Regions from separate parts of the Streptomyces sp. JNUCC 63 genome, predicted to be linked through region 3. Evidence: riboswitches for the same ligand, from Rfam matches in the RefSeq annotation. Region 3 holds a riboswitch; each other region holds the start of a gene.
The links. A riboswitch is a leader RNA that binds a small molecule or an ion and turns the genes downstream of it on or off. The one in region 3 is predicted to bind S-adenosylmethionine.

Region 1 (4,083 bases), 2.4 Mb from region 3:
CCTTCCTTCGTGCCGCCCAAGCCGATCCGGGAACTGCGCGACCTGACCCGACTCCGCTCGGTCTTCATCAGCGAACGCAGCCGTAACAGGCAGCGCATCGAGAAGGTGCTGGAGGACGCACAGATCAAACTCTCGTCGGTGGCCACCAACCTCTTCGGCGTCTCGGGACGCGCCATGCTGGAGGCGCTGATCGATGGGGAGCGAAGTCCGCAAGCACTGGCCGGTCTCGCCCGTGGCCGGCTGGTCTCCAAGCACGATGCGCTGGTGGAGGCACTGACCGGCCAGTTCGACGATCACCATGCCTACCTGTGCCGGCTGCTGCTGGAAACCATCGACCGGATCACCGTCCAGGTGGACGAGCTGTCGCAGCGGATCACCGCCCAGCTCGCCGGGATCCGTCTGCCGGAGGCGGACGGGGGCACAGGCCGGCCCCGCGGTGCCCCGGGCGGTACCGGCGGGGCGGACCTGTTATCGCTGGTCGAGCGTCTGGACGAGATCCCCGGGATCGGCCGGACTGCAGCCGAGGTGATCGTTGCTGAACTCGGCCCGGACATGCGAGTCTTCCCGACCTCCGGCCACCTGGTGTCGTGGGCCAAGCTCGCGCCTCGCACGATCCAGTCCGGCGGCAAGAACACCTCGGGGCCCACCGGGCACGGCAACCCGTGGCTCAAGGGGATGATCGGGGAAGCGGCGATGGCCGCGGCCCGAACCGACACCTTCCTCGGAGCCCGCTACCGCAGACTCGTCAAACACCGGGGACACAAGAAGGCCATCGTCGCGGTGGCCCGGTCGATGCTGGTGATCGTCTGGCACATCATCAACGATCCCGCCGCCCGCTTCGAAGACCTCGGGCCCGACCATCACCAACGCCTGGCCAACCCCGTCCGCAAGACCCAAGCCCTCGTCCGCCAGCTCCAGACCCTCGGCCACCAGGTCACCCTCACCCCCGTGGAAGCTGTGGGCTGAGCACCACAACCGCTCCAAGCCCGTCCGCCCGGCTGGCGCCGAACGGACGCTGCCGCCTGCCCCGCTGATCTGGGATTTTCCGTTCAGAGGGAGGTCAGGACACTCTGCCGACAGATGGACACGAGCCAGCCGCTCGATGCCCTGTTGCGCCAGCTCAATCCGGCGCTCGAGGGCTGGTGCGTCTACTTCCGCCCCGGCGTGTCCAGTGCCTCCTTCGGCTACCTGAGCTACTACACGTGGCAACAGGTCGGCCGATGGCTGCGCCGCAAACACCGCCGGTCCAGCTGGAAGGACCTGCGCCGCCGCTACTACAAGGGCGGTGTCTGGTGGCCGGCCTCGGAGGAACGATCACTGTTCAATCCGGCGAAAGTAGGCACGACACGCTACCGATACCGGGGAGCGAAGATCCCAACTCCCTGGCTGGTCACGGGATGAGGACTCACAGAAGCCCATGACAGGGCTTGTGGAGCGCCCGGTGCCCGGAAACGGGCACGCCGGGTGCGGGAAGCGGCCCGGGGAAACGGGCCGGTCGGAAGACCGGAACCGCGCCCCGGACCGACTTCACAGTCCGCCGTGCCCCTCGGTTCCTCGACACAGGGCCTGACCAAGCACCTCGTCGCCCTCGGCCTGTGCGTCTGCGCAGGGATCCTGATGGCTCTTCAGGAATCCCGAAGGTCCATCACGATCTACGCTGATCCATCGCTCCCGTCTGCCGGGCTGACCTGCGGCAACGGGAGATGAAAGCCAGGACGAACCCGCGGGATGTCGCATACTCGGGAGCTGCTCGCTCTCCGCCCTTCGGCTGGACGGAAACAACAGGGCACAGGACACCGCGGCCTGGGGCCGTCAGTCGCTCACAGCTCGGCCAGAGGCACGTGGCAGCGTGTCCAGTGGACGCTCCAGTCGCCATCGAGCGGGGTGTAGCCGGCCTCCCGCACCCGTTCCGTCGCTTGTTCCAGGTGGCTCCGCAGTTCTTCGAGACTGCCGCTGCCCGGCTCCTTGCTGCCGGGATCCAACTCCAGCTGGAGGTACATGACGTGGTCCTCTCCCCGGTGCTCCGCGGTGAACTCGACGGTGTAATAGCCGTCGCTGCCCTGGCTGTAGATGCACACGTAGTGCTGCGTGATCTCGTCCGGATCGAAGCCGTACTGTTCGAACACTTCAAGGGTCTCGTACGGCGGGTTCGTGACGTCGCACGAGCTGGAGGACCACTGGATCTGCCATGGGCCGTCCGGGGCCCATCCCTCCCTTTCCAGCCTTGCCCGGGCGAGTTCGGTGAGGGTGGTGAGCGTTTCGAACCAATCTCCGTCGGTGTACGAGCTGATGTCGCCGCCCAGGTGATAGGCCGACTCCTTCCCCGTTCCTTCGGTGAAGTCGTCCACGACCGTCAGAACGCAGCCGGCGTCCTCCTGGTACTCCACCTTCGCGTACCGCCGCTTGTCCTCCTCGTCTCCCCAGCGGGTGCCGGGCATGCCGGCACCCGTCCGGGCAGCTGTTCCGTCGGCCTCCTCGCCCTCCGCAGACACCGGGTCCGGCTCCTGCGGCCCGACGGGTGCGCGCCGGCGAGGATTGGGGCAGACCGACTCCAACCGGGCCTTTCCGATACGGCTGCTGGCCAGCGACCCGGGAACGCGATCCCCCTGGCTGACAGCACGTGCCTGAAGGGGTCGGTCCGCGCTGCGGTAGAAGGCGACGTCGAATCCGCTGTCGAGCCACTGGTCGAAGATCTCGTCCGTTCCTGGCCGGCCGGAGCCGCTCGCCTCGGCCGTGCAGAACAGCGCCCGGGCAGCGTCAAGGCCGATGGTCACCAGGCCCGCGCGGCCCGGCTCTGCGACTGCGGACACGGCGGGTTCGGGCGTCGGCTCAGGCTTCTGGGCCTGCCGCCCCATCGGCACTTCGGGGATCGCGTCGGAAACGGGCACGGGCGGTCAACCCTCCGGAGTCGATGGACCCCGGTAGTGCACGTCCGCACCCCGGTGATCTGCGGTTTCCCAACGCACCGCGCGCTGGGCCGGTCGTCACCCGGGGCATCCGCGGCGAGCCGGATGTCGTCCAGCAAGCCGGGGCTTGACGCTGGAACTCGTGACCGGGCGCGAAGCTAACACCCGTCCGGATCTTGCACAATGTGATCCACGACGCTTTGCCCCTTGACCGGTGGTGTGGCATCGTTCCGCTCGGTCACGACGCCGATCGCGCCGAGGACCGGCTCCCACGGCCCTGTGGGAGCGAGCACCGATCTCCCTGCCGGTGGGTAAGGGGGTCCTTCGTCCACAGGAGGCCCTCATGCAGGTCACCGACGCCGCGACCACACCCCCGAACTGGGAACTCTACCGGCGGACGGTCGTCGACATCCGATTCCCGGATCGGACGGTACGGGTCGAACCGCGTCCGCGAGGCACGGCCGAGGGCCCTTTCCCCGAACTCCCGGAACCCGCCGGCACCGCCGCCCTCCACGTCGTCACGGCGTGCGACCCCCACGGCCGTCCCGCCCCCGCCGAGGACAACGCCCGCGCCCAGGCCCTGCTCCTCGACGAGCTCGACCGGCGAGGGCTCGCGTGGTGGCCCGCAGCGGGAGGCGATGCGCACGGCACGCACATCGAGCAGAGCGTCGCCATCGCCGGCCTGAACGACTCGGCGGCGCGTGAACTGGGTCGGTGCTCCGGCCAGGACGCGGTCTTCGCCTGGACCCCCGGCGCCTGGCGTCTGCTGTCCTGCGACGGCGGCGCGACGGACGTCCAGGGATGGACGGCGTTCACCAACAGGGGTTGGAGCTTCGTCACTTGGCCGCCCGCCTGACGGACCCGCGACCGGCCGCCGAAGCCCGCGAACACGCACGCCGAGACAACAGGACCAGGAACAGGAACAACGATGGGCATGTACCCCATGCGCACCCCGGACCGTTGCCCCCGATGCGGCAGGGTGCTCTCCGGTCCGCTCGCCGAGCGGGTCAGGGTCGACGGCTTCCCCGCGGAGGTGACCTACGAAACCGACCCCGTGTGCGGTGCGCGCTGGCACGTGTGGGACAAGACCTCCCCGTTGCGCCACTTGGCCCGCCCCCATGTGGACGGCACATGCTGACGTCACGATGCTGCAGCCGTACGCCCGCCCCGACGTCGA
Region 2 (4,083 bases), 1.5 Mb from region 3:
AATTCAAGGCAACTCGGGCCCCACAAACAAGGCAAATGCCACAAAAAGCCCGCACACTTTGGCTACTTCTCGTCGGGCGTGCGGCAGGAATTCATGGCTCCGGATCCGGGGATCAGGGGCGTGTTCCCCAACTCTACCGCGCTCAATCACACAGAATTGCCCCCTCCGCTTCTCTCACGGAGGGGGCAGTTCGGTGGACTCTCGGTGACGGACGTCACCGAGGGCGACGAGCGTCCGCGGGGACGGTCAGCCGCCGGCGACGGCCGGGATGATCGAGACGCCCGCGCCGTCCGGCGTGGCCGTCCCGAGCCCCTGCTCGAACCGGACGTCGTCGTCGTTGACGTAGACGTTGACGAAGCGGCGCAGCTTGCCCTGGTCGTCCAGGACGCGGGCGGCGATGCCCGTGTGGTTCTTCTCCAGGTCGGAGATGACCTCACCGAGGGTCGTCCCCTCGGCACTGACCTCGGCCCGGCCGCCGGTGTAGGGGCGAAGGATGGTGGGGATGCGAACGGTCACGCTCATTACAGGCCAGCCTCTCGGAAGGAGTCCAGGGTCGGACGGATCGTCGCGGTGAGGCCGGTGCCCGCCACCGCGTCCAGCGTCTTCAGGCCGTCGCCGGTGTTGAGGACGACGGTGGTCTTCGTCGGGTCGAGGGCGCCGGCCTCGATCAGCTTCTTCGTCACGCCGACCGTCACACCGCCGGCCGTCTCCGCGAAGATGCCCTCGGTGCGGGCGAGCAGCTTGATGGCGTCCACGACCTGCTCGTCCGTCACATCCTCCACCGCACCGCCCGTTCGGCGCGCGATGTCCAGGACGTACGGGCCGTCCGCGGGGTTGCCGATGGCGAGCGACTTGGCGATGGTGTCCGGCTTCTGCGGCCGTACGACGTCGTGGCCGGCCTTGAAGGCGGCGGACACCGGGGAGCAGCCCTCCGCCTGCGCGCCGAAGATCTTGTACGGCTTGTCCTCGACCAGACCGAGCCTGATCAGCTCCTGCAGGCCCTTGTCGACCTTGGTGAGCTGCGAGCCGGAGGCGATCGGGACGACGATCTGGTCGGGCAGCTTCCAGCCGAGCTGCTCGCAGATCTCGTACGCCAGCGTCTTGGAGCCCTCGGCGTAGTACGGCCGCAGATTGACGTTGACGAAGCCCCAGCCCTCGCCGGCCGGGTCGCCGATCAGCTCGGAGCAGAAGCGGTTCACGTCGTCGTAGTTGCCCTCGATGCCGACGAGCTCGCCGCCGTAGACCGCGGCCATGACGACCTTGCCCTGCTCCAGGTCGTGCGGGATGAACACGCAGGAGCGGAGGCCGGCGCGGGCGGCGGCGGCGCCGACGGCGCCGGCGAGGTTGCCGGTGGAGGAGCAGGACAGGGTGGTGAAGCCGAAGGCGCGCGCCGCCTCCAGCGCCTGGGCGACCACGCGGTCCTTGAAGGAGTGCGTCGGGTTGCCGGAGTCGTCCTTGACGAAGAGCTTGCCGGCGTCGACACCGAGCTCGCGGGCGAGGCGGTCGGCCTGGACGAGCCTGGTCCAGCCCGGGTTGAGGTTCGGCTTGCCGGCCACGTCCGCGGGGACGGGCAGCAGCGGCGCGTAGCGCCAGATGTTCGCGGGGCCCGCCTCGATCCTCTTGCGCAGCTCCTCGGTGCCGTAGGCCGAGAAGTCGTAGGCGATCTCCAGCGGGCCGAAACACTCCTCGCAGGCGAAGACCGGGCCGAGGGGGACGCGGTGACCGCACTCGCGGCAGCTCAGGGCCGCGGCGGGGCCGAGGTCGACGGTGGAGTCGGTGTTGCTTGCAACAGTCTGCACAGCCATGGAGGCGAGGCCCTTTCTCCTCATCTTCCTCACGACGCATCTCGCCGTGAGACGGATTTGGCACCTTCCCTAGCCGGGAGCCTCGCGAAGACGATCGACAGCGATCAGTGATCACCGATCAGCGGTCTACGAGAACCGGCTGGAGGGTTGCCGGGGCTTCATCGGGCCGTGTCCCTCTGCCCCTCTGGATGAGCTGTATGCGGTTGTAAGGCGGCGGCGACCCCCGGCATGCGATGGTCATCCGCGTTGCTCAAGACTGTAACCGAAGGCTACGACCATTGAGATGGTCGTCCGAACCGCGAGACAACCGTGAGGAGCCGCAGACCGTGCTGGAAGAAGTCGAGCGCTGGCTCGCCACCCGCTCCTGGTCCGTGGCCGACCGACCGCTGCGCCGGGTCCTGGCCGCCAAGCAGCGCACCGGCCAGACGGTCTCCGTCGTGCTGCCCGCGCTGAACGAGGAGGAGACGGTCGGCGACATCGTCGCCGTCATCCGGCGCGACCTCGTGGAGGGGGCACCGCTCGTGGACGAGATCGTCGTCGTCGACTCCGGCTCCACCGACCGCACCTCCGAGGTGGCCGCCGCCGCGGGCGCGCGGGTCGTGCACCGTGACGTGATCCTGCCGCGCCTGCCGGCGGTGCCCGGCAAGGGCGAGGTGCTGTGGCGCTCCCTGCTCGTCACCCGCGGGGACATCATCTGCTTCGTCGACGCCGACCTCAGGGAGTTCTCCTCCGACTTCGTCACCGGCATCGTGGGCCCGCTGCTCACCGAACCCGGCGTCGACCTGGTCAAGGCCATGTACGACCGCCCCCTGGGGGATGCGGCCGGGCAGGGCGGGCGGGTCACCGAGCTGATGGCGCGCCCGCTGCTCAACATGCACTGGCCGCAGCTGGCCGGCTTCGTGCAGCCGCTCGGCGGCGAGTACGCGGCCCGCCGCTCGCTGCTCGAACAGCTGCCGTTCCCCGTCGGCTACGGCGTCGAGCTCGGCATGCTGGTCGACGCGCTGCACCTGGTGGGCCTGGACGCCCTCGCCCAGGTCGACGTCGGCGTGCGCAGGCACCGGCACCAGGACGGGCAGGCGCTCGGCCGGATGGCCGCCGCGATCTACCGCACCGCCCAGCTGCGCCTGGCCCGCGGTCACCTCGTCCGCCCGTCCCTCACCCAGTTCGAGCGCGGCGAGGACGGCTTCGAGCCGCGGACGTACTCCGTGGACACCGAGGAGCGGCCGCCCATGGCCGAGATCGCGGAGTACGCGGCCCGGAAGGTGGCGTAGGACCGCGGGGTGCGGGCCGTGGCGCAAAACCCCGGCCTGGTCGTGTACGGCCGTCTACGAAGCGGAACCGTACGTTTGAGCGTTTCCGGGCCGGGCTAGGTTGAGGACCATGGCTTCAACGCACGGTGCCGAGGTGCTGGTCGCGTCCAATCGCGGCCCGGTTTCGTACGAGGTACGCCCCGACGGCGCGGCCGGCTCGCTCCACGCCAAACGCGGGGGCGGAGGGCTGGTCTCCGGGCTGTCCGCGATCGGTCCGGACGCGGGCGCGGTCTGGGTGTGCGCCGCGCTGAGCGACGCCGACCGGGAGGCGGTACGCCGCTACGAGGGCGGGCGCCGGCTGCCCTCCGAGGCGACCGGCGGGCAGCAGGTGCGGATGCTCGACATCGACGCGGACGTGTTCTCCGACGCGTACAACGGCATCGCCAACTCGGTGCTGTGGTTCGTCCACCACATGCTCTACCAGACCCCGCTGGAGCCGGTCTTCGACGCGGAGTTCCGCCGCCGGTGGGCGTCGTACGAGGCCTACAACCGGGCCTTCGCCCAGGCGCTGGCGGAGGAGGCGGCCGAGGGCGCGGCCGTGATCGTGCAGGACTACCACCTGACGCTCGTACCGGGCATGCTGCGCGACTTCCGGCCGGATGTACGGATCGGGCACTTCTCGCACACGCCGTGGGCGCCGGTGGACTACTTCCGGATGCTCCCCGACGACATCGCCGAGCAGGTGCTGCGCGGGATGCTGGGCGCGGACCGGCTGGGCTTCCTCACCCAGCGGTGGGCGGACGCCTTCGCCGGCTGCTGCGACGCCCTTGTCGGCGGGCTCGGCGGCACCCGGATCGGGGTGCACGGGCTGGGCGCGGACGCCGAGTTCCTGCGGGAGCGGTCGCAGCGGGCCGACGTCGAGGAGTGGATGGCGGTGCTGCGCGAGGAGATCGGCGCGGCTCCGGACGGGGGCGCGCGCAGGACGATCGTGCGGGTGGACCGGACGGAGCTGTCCAAGAACATCGTGC
Region 3 (4,083 bases):
TCGACGCAGCCCCGCGCCCCTTCCGTTACTCACCCACCGCGGGGATGCAGCGGCCGTTCTCCGTGCGGTAGCGCCACTTCGCACCGTTTGCGACCAGTTCCCCCACCGCCGTCACGAAGCGGTCCACGTGCTCGTCGGGTGTGCCCGCGCCGAAGCTGACGCGGATGGCGGCATCGGGGCCGCCGCACTCGCCCTGGGCCTGCGGGTCGCCGTCGAGCAGGGTGCGGACCAGAGGGTGGGCGCAGAAGAGGCCGTCGCGGACGCCGATGCCGTACTCGGCGGAGAGCGCGGCGGCGAAGTGGGAGCTGTTCCAGCCCGCGACCACGAAGGAGATCACGCCGACCCTCGGGGCGTCGGCGCCGAAGAGGGACAGGGTCTTCACCTCCGGGATCTCGGCGAGGCCCTCGCGGACCTTGCGGATCAGGTGCTGCTCGCGGGCGACCAGCGCGTCGAAGCCGGCCTCGGTCAGTGCCTTGCAGGCCGAGGCGATGGCGTAGGCGCCGATGACGTTCGGGGAGCCGGCCTCGTGGCGGGCCTCGCCGTCGTGCCAGTGGACGTCCACTCCCCCGTCGGCGCGCCGCGCGACCCTGCGGCTGGCGCCGCCGCCCGCCAGGTACGGCTCGGCCTCGCGCAGCCAGTCGGCGCGGCCGGCCAGCACGCCCGCGCCGAAGGGGGCGTAGAGCTTGTGGCCCGAGAAGGCGACCCAGTCGACGTCGAGGTCGCGGACCGACACCGGGTGGTGCGGGGCGAGCTGGGCGGCGTCCAGGACGATGCGGGCGCCGTGGGCGTGCGCGGCGGCGGCCAGTTCCCGTACGGGCCACAGCTCGCCGGTGACGTTGGAGGCTCCGGTGACACAGACCAGGGCCGGGCCGTAGGGGTCGCGGTCGGCCAGGGCCAGCTCCAGCGTCCGTACGGCCTGCTGCGGGGTGCGCGGGGCGTCCAGGCAGGTGACCCGCGCGTGCTGCCAGGGCAGCAGCGCGGCGTGGTGCTCGGTCTCGAAGACGAAGACCTGGCAGCCGGCCGGAAGCGCGCGGGCCAGGAGGTTCAGGGAGTCGGTGGTGGACCGGGTGAAGACCACCTGGTCCCCCTCCCGTCGCCCACCACCCTTGCCGGACCGGGCTTCGCCCAAGCTGCCTTCGATGCGGCAGTCGAGGAACTCGGCGACCGTCTTCCGGGCGTTCTCGAACAGCTCGGTGGAGAGCTGGGAGAGGTAGCCGGCGCCGCGGTGCACGCTGCCGTAGTACGGCACGTACGCCGCCACGTCGTCCCAGACCCGCTGGAGGGCGGGCGCGCTGGCGGCGTAGTCGAGCGCGGCGTAGGTGACCTCACCGCCGGTGACGAGCGGGACGGTGACATCCCCGCCCAGAACGGGCAGCGGGGCACAAACGGACTGTTCGGCGGCAACGGTGGACACGGACATGGGTGAACTCCCGTGGAAGCAGGCGGAATCACCACGCGAGCAGGCGCGGCTCAAGCGTGGAGAAAGGTGAAAAGGGGGATGCGGAGGCGGGGCTCTACGCCCTAACGCATTCGCTCGCTCACGGAAGGCTCCCTCGTACGACCCCAGGACCCCTGGTGTCCGCTCAAAGGAGCGCGAGGGGTCCGCGCTTGCCGTAGACCTCGCTGCCTACGGCCTGGTCCTCACCCGGGGCACCCCGCCACGGACGGAGGGTTGCCGGACAGCCGGCCGGGGCCAAAGGGCTGTCACTCATGACCTGGTTCAGCATCCTGCCACACGTTCTCCGACGCGCAAGGCGCAGTCCGGATCGTGGACTGCGCCTTGCGTCGGACGGGCCGCGTCTCAGGCGTTGCTGGCCGCCACCCAGCGCTCCAGCGTGCGCTTGGCCGCCCCGGAGTCGATCGACTCCGCCGCGCGGTCCATGCCGGCCCGGAGCTGCTCGGCGAGCGTGCCCGAGCCCGGCTGCAACGCCACCAGTGCCGCCGCCGAGTTCAGCAGGACGGCGTCCCGTACGGGCCCCTTCTCGCCGTCCAGCACACGCCGGGCGACCTCGGCGTTGTAGGAGGCGTCCGCACCACGCAGGGCGTCCACGGGCACCAGCTCGATGCCGACGTCGCGCGGGTCGAAGCGCTCCTCGGTGACCTTGCCGTCCCGGACGATCCACACCCGGGAGGTGGAGGTCGTGGTGAGCTCGTCCAGGCCGTCGTCGCCCCGGAAGACCAGGGAGGAGTGGCCCCGCTCGGCGAAGACTCCGGCGACGACCGGCGCCATGCGCGGGTCCGCGACCCCGACGGCCTGTGCCCGCACCCTGGCCGGGTTGGTCAACGGGCCGAGCACGTTGAACACCGTGCGGATGGCCAGCTGGCCGCGTGCGGCGCCGGCGTGACGCAGCGCCGGGTGGAACTTGACGGCGAAGCAGAAGGTGATCCCGGCCTCCCGGGCCACCTCGGCCACCCGCTGCGGGGTCAGCTCCAGATTGACGCCGAGCTTCTCCAGCACGTCGGAGGCTCCGGACGCGGAGGACGCGGCCCGGTTGCCGTGCTTGACGACACTGACGCCCGTGCCGGCCACGACGATCGAGGACATCGTGGAGATGTTCACCGTCTTCGCGCCGTCGCCGCCCGTGCCGACGATGTCGACGGCCGCGCCCGGCACTTCGATCACGTTCGCGTGCTCGTACATCGCGCGGACCAGACCGGTGATCTCCTCCACCGTCTCGCCCTTGGCCCGCAGGGCCACCACGAACCCGGCGATCTGCGCCTCGGTCGCCTCGCCGCGCATGATCAGGTCCATCGCCCAGGCGGTCTCGTCGGCGGTGAGGTCCCGGCCCTCCAGCAGGCCGTTCAGCAGGACGGGCCAGGAACGGCCCGCCGCGGTATCGCCTCCAGCGGGGGTCACAGCGCTCATAAGCCGCTCCTGGGTCGGTGTCCCGTAGTGCGGGACGAATCTCGAACAACTCCACCCTATCCAGCCCGGCGCACAGCGAGAGGCCCCGTCCGAGGTTCGGACGGGGCCTCTCGACCGTGGCGTGGCGACGCTCAGCGGTCAGCGATCAGTGATGGCCGTGGCCGCTCGTGATCTCCTTGTACTCCTCGACGGTCGGCTTCTGGATCTGGTTGTCCTCGCCGTAGTACGCGTTGCTGAGCTTGGCGCGCAGCTTCTGCTTGACGCCCACCTTGCGCTCGACGCCGTTCTCGTCGACCGCCGGGCCGATCTCGGCCGGCTCGTACTGCTGGTGCGCCGTGAGGGTGTAGAGCTGCTCCTGGCTGAGCGGCTCGTGGACCTCGATGAACTCACCGTGCGGCAGGCGCTTGATGATGCCGGTCTCGCGACCGTGCAGCACCTTCTCCTTGTCGCGGCGCTGCAGGCCGAGGCAGATCCGCTTGGTGACGACGAACACCACGGCCGGCACGAGGAAGAAGCCGACGCGCACGAACCAGGTGATCGCGTTGATCGACAGGTGGAAGTGCGTGGCCCACAGGTCGTTTCCGCCGCCGACCAGCAGCACGAAGTACCAGGAGATCCACGCCGCGCCGAAGGCGGTACGAGTCGGGGCGTTGCGCGGGCGGTCCAGGATGTGGTGCTCGCGCTTGTCACCGGTGACCCAGGCCTCGATGAACGGGTAGACCGCGATCGCCACCAGGACCAGCGGGAAGATCATCAGCGGGATGAACACACCCAGGACGAGCGTGTGACCCCAGAAGTTGATCTCCCAGCCCGGCATCACACGGATCAGGCCCTCGGAGAAGCCCATGTACCAGTCGGGCTGGGCGTTCGTGGACACCTGGTCCGGACGGTAGGGACCGAGGGTCCAGACCGCGTTGATCTCCGCGATCGCCGAGATGACCGCGATGACACCGAAGACCAGGAAGAAGAAGCCTCCGGCCTTGGCCATGTAGACCGGCAGCAGCGGCATGCCGACCACGTTGTTGTTGGTCTTTCCGGGGCCCGCGAACTGCGTGTGCTTGTGGTAGAAGACCAGGATCAGGTGGGCCACCAGCAGGCCCAGCATGATGCCCGGCAGCAGCAGGATGTGGATCGAGTAGAACCGGGCCACGAAGTCGTGACCGGGGAACTCGCCGCCGAAGAGGAAGAACGACAGGTACGTGCCGACGACCGGCACG

Region 1: another riboswitch for S-adenosylmethionine. It lies ahead of ACX25U_RS38050 (hypothetical protein); the one in region 3 lies ahead of ACX25U_RS26475 (aminotransferase class V-fold PLP-dependent enzyme).
Region 2: another riboswitch for S-adenosylmethionine. It lies ahead of thrC (threonine synthase); the one in region 3 lies ahead of ACX25U_RS26475 (aminotransferase class V-fold PLP-dependent enzyme).

Annotation. Positions count from the first base shown of each region.
Region 1 is NZ_CM135963.1:8,170,117-8,174,199, reverse strand. Features, by position in the region: gene ACX25U_RS38060 (IS110 family RNA-guided transposase) at 1-966, shown strand, start outside; gene ACX25U_RS38055 (group II intron maturase-specific domain-containing protein) at 1,036-1,401, shown strand; gene ACX25U_RS38050 (hypothetical protein) at 1,821-2,888, opposite strand; SAM riboswitch class IV at 2,945-3,054, opposite strand; gene ACX25U_RS38045 (DUF3293 domain-containing protein) at 3,250-3,762, shown strand; gene ACX25U_RS38040 (hypothetical protein) at 3,835-4,044, shown strand.
Region 2 is NZ_CM135963.1:4,255,441-4,259,523, reverse strand. Features, by position in the region: gene ACX25U_RS19675 (MoaD/ThiS family protein) at 247-522, opposite strand; gene thrC (threonine synthase) at 522-1,805, opposite strand; SAM riboswitch class I at 1,823-2,000, opposite strand; gene ACX25U_RS19665 (glucosyl-3-phosphoglycerate synthase) at 2,132-3,076, shown strand; gene ACX25U_RS19660 (alpha,alpha-trehalose-phosphate synthase (UDP-forming)) at 3,186-4,083, shown strand, end outside.
Region 3 is NZ_CM135963.1:5,758,626-5,762,708, reverse strand. Features, by position in the region: gene ACX25U_RS26475 (aminotransferase class V-fold PLP-dependent enzyme) at 26-1,420, opposite strand; SAM riboswitch class IV at 1,600-1,716, opposite strand; gene trpD (anthranilate phosphoribosyltransferase) at 1,802-2,866, opposite strand; gene qcrB (cytochrome bc1 complex cytochrome b subunit) at 3,012-4,083, opposite strand, start outside.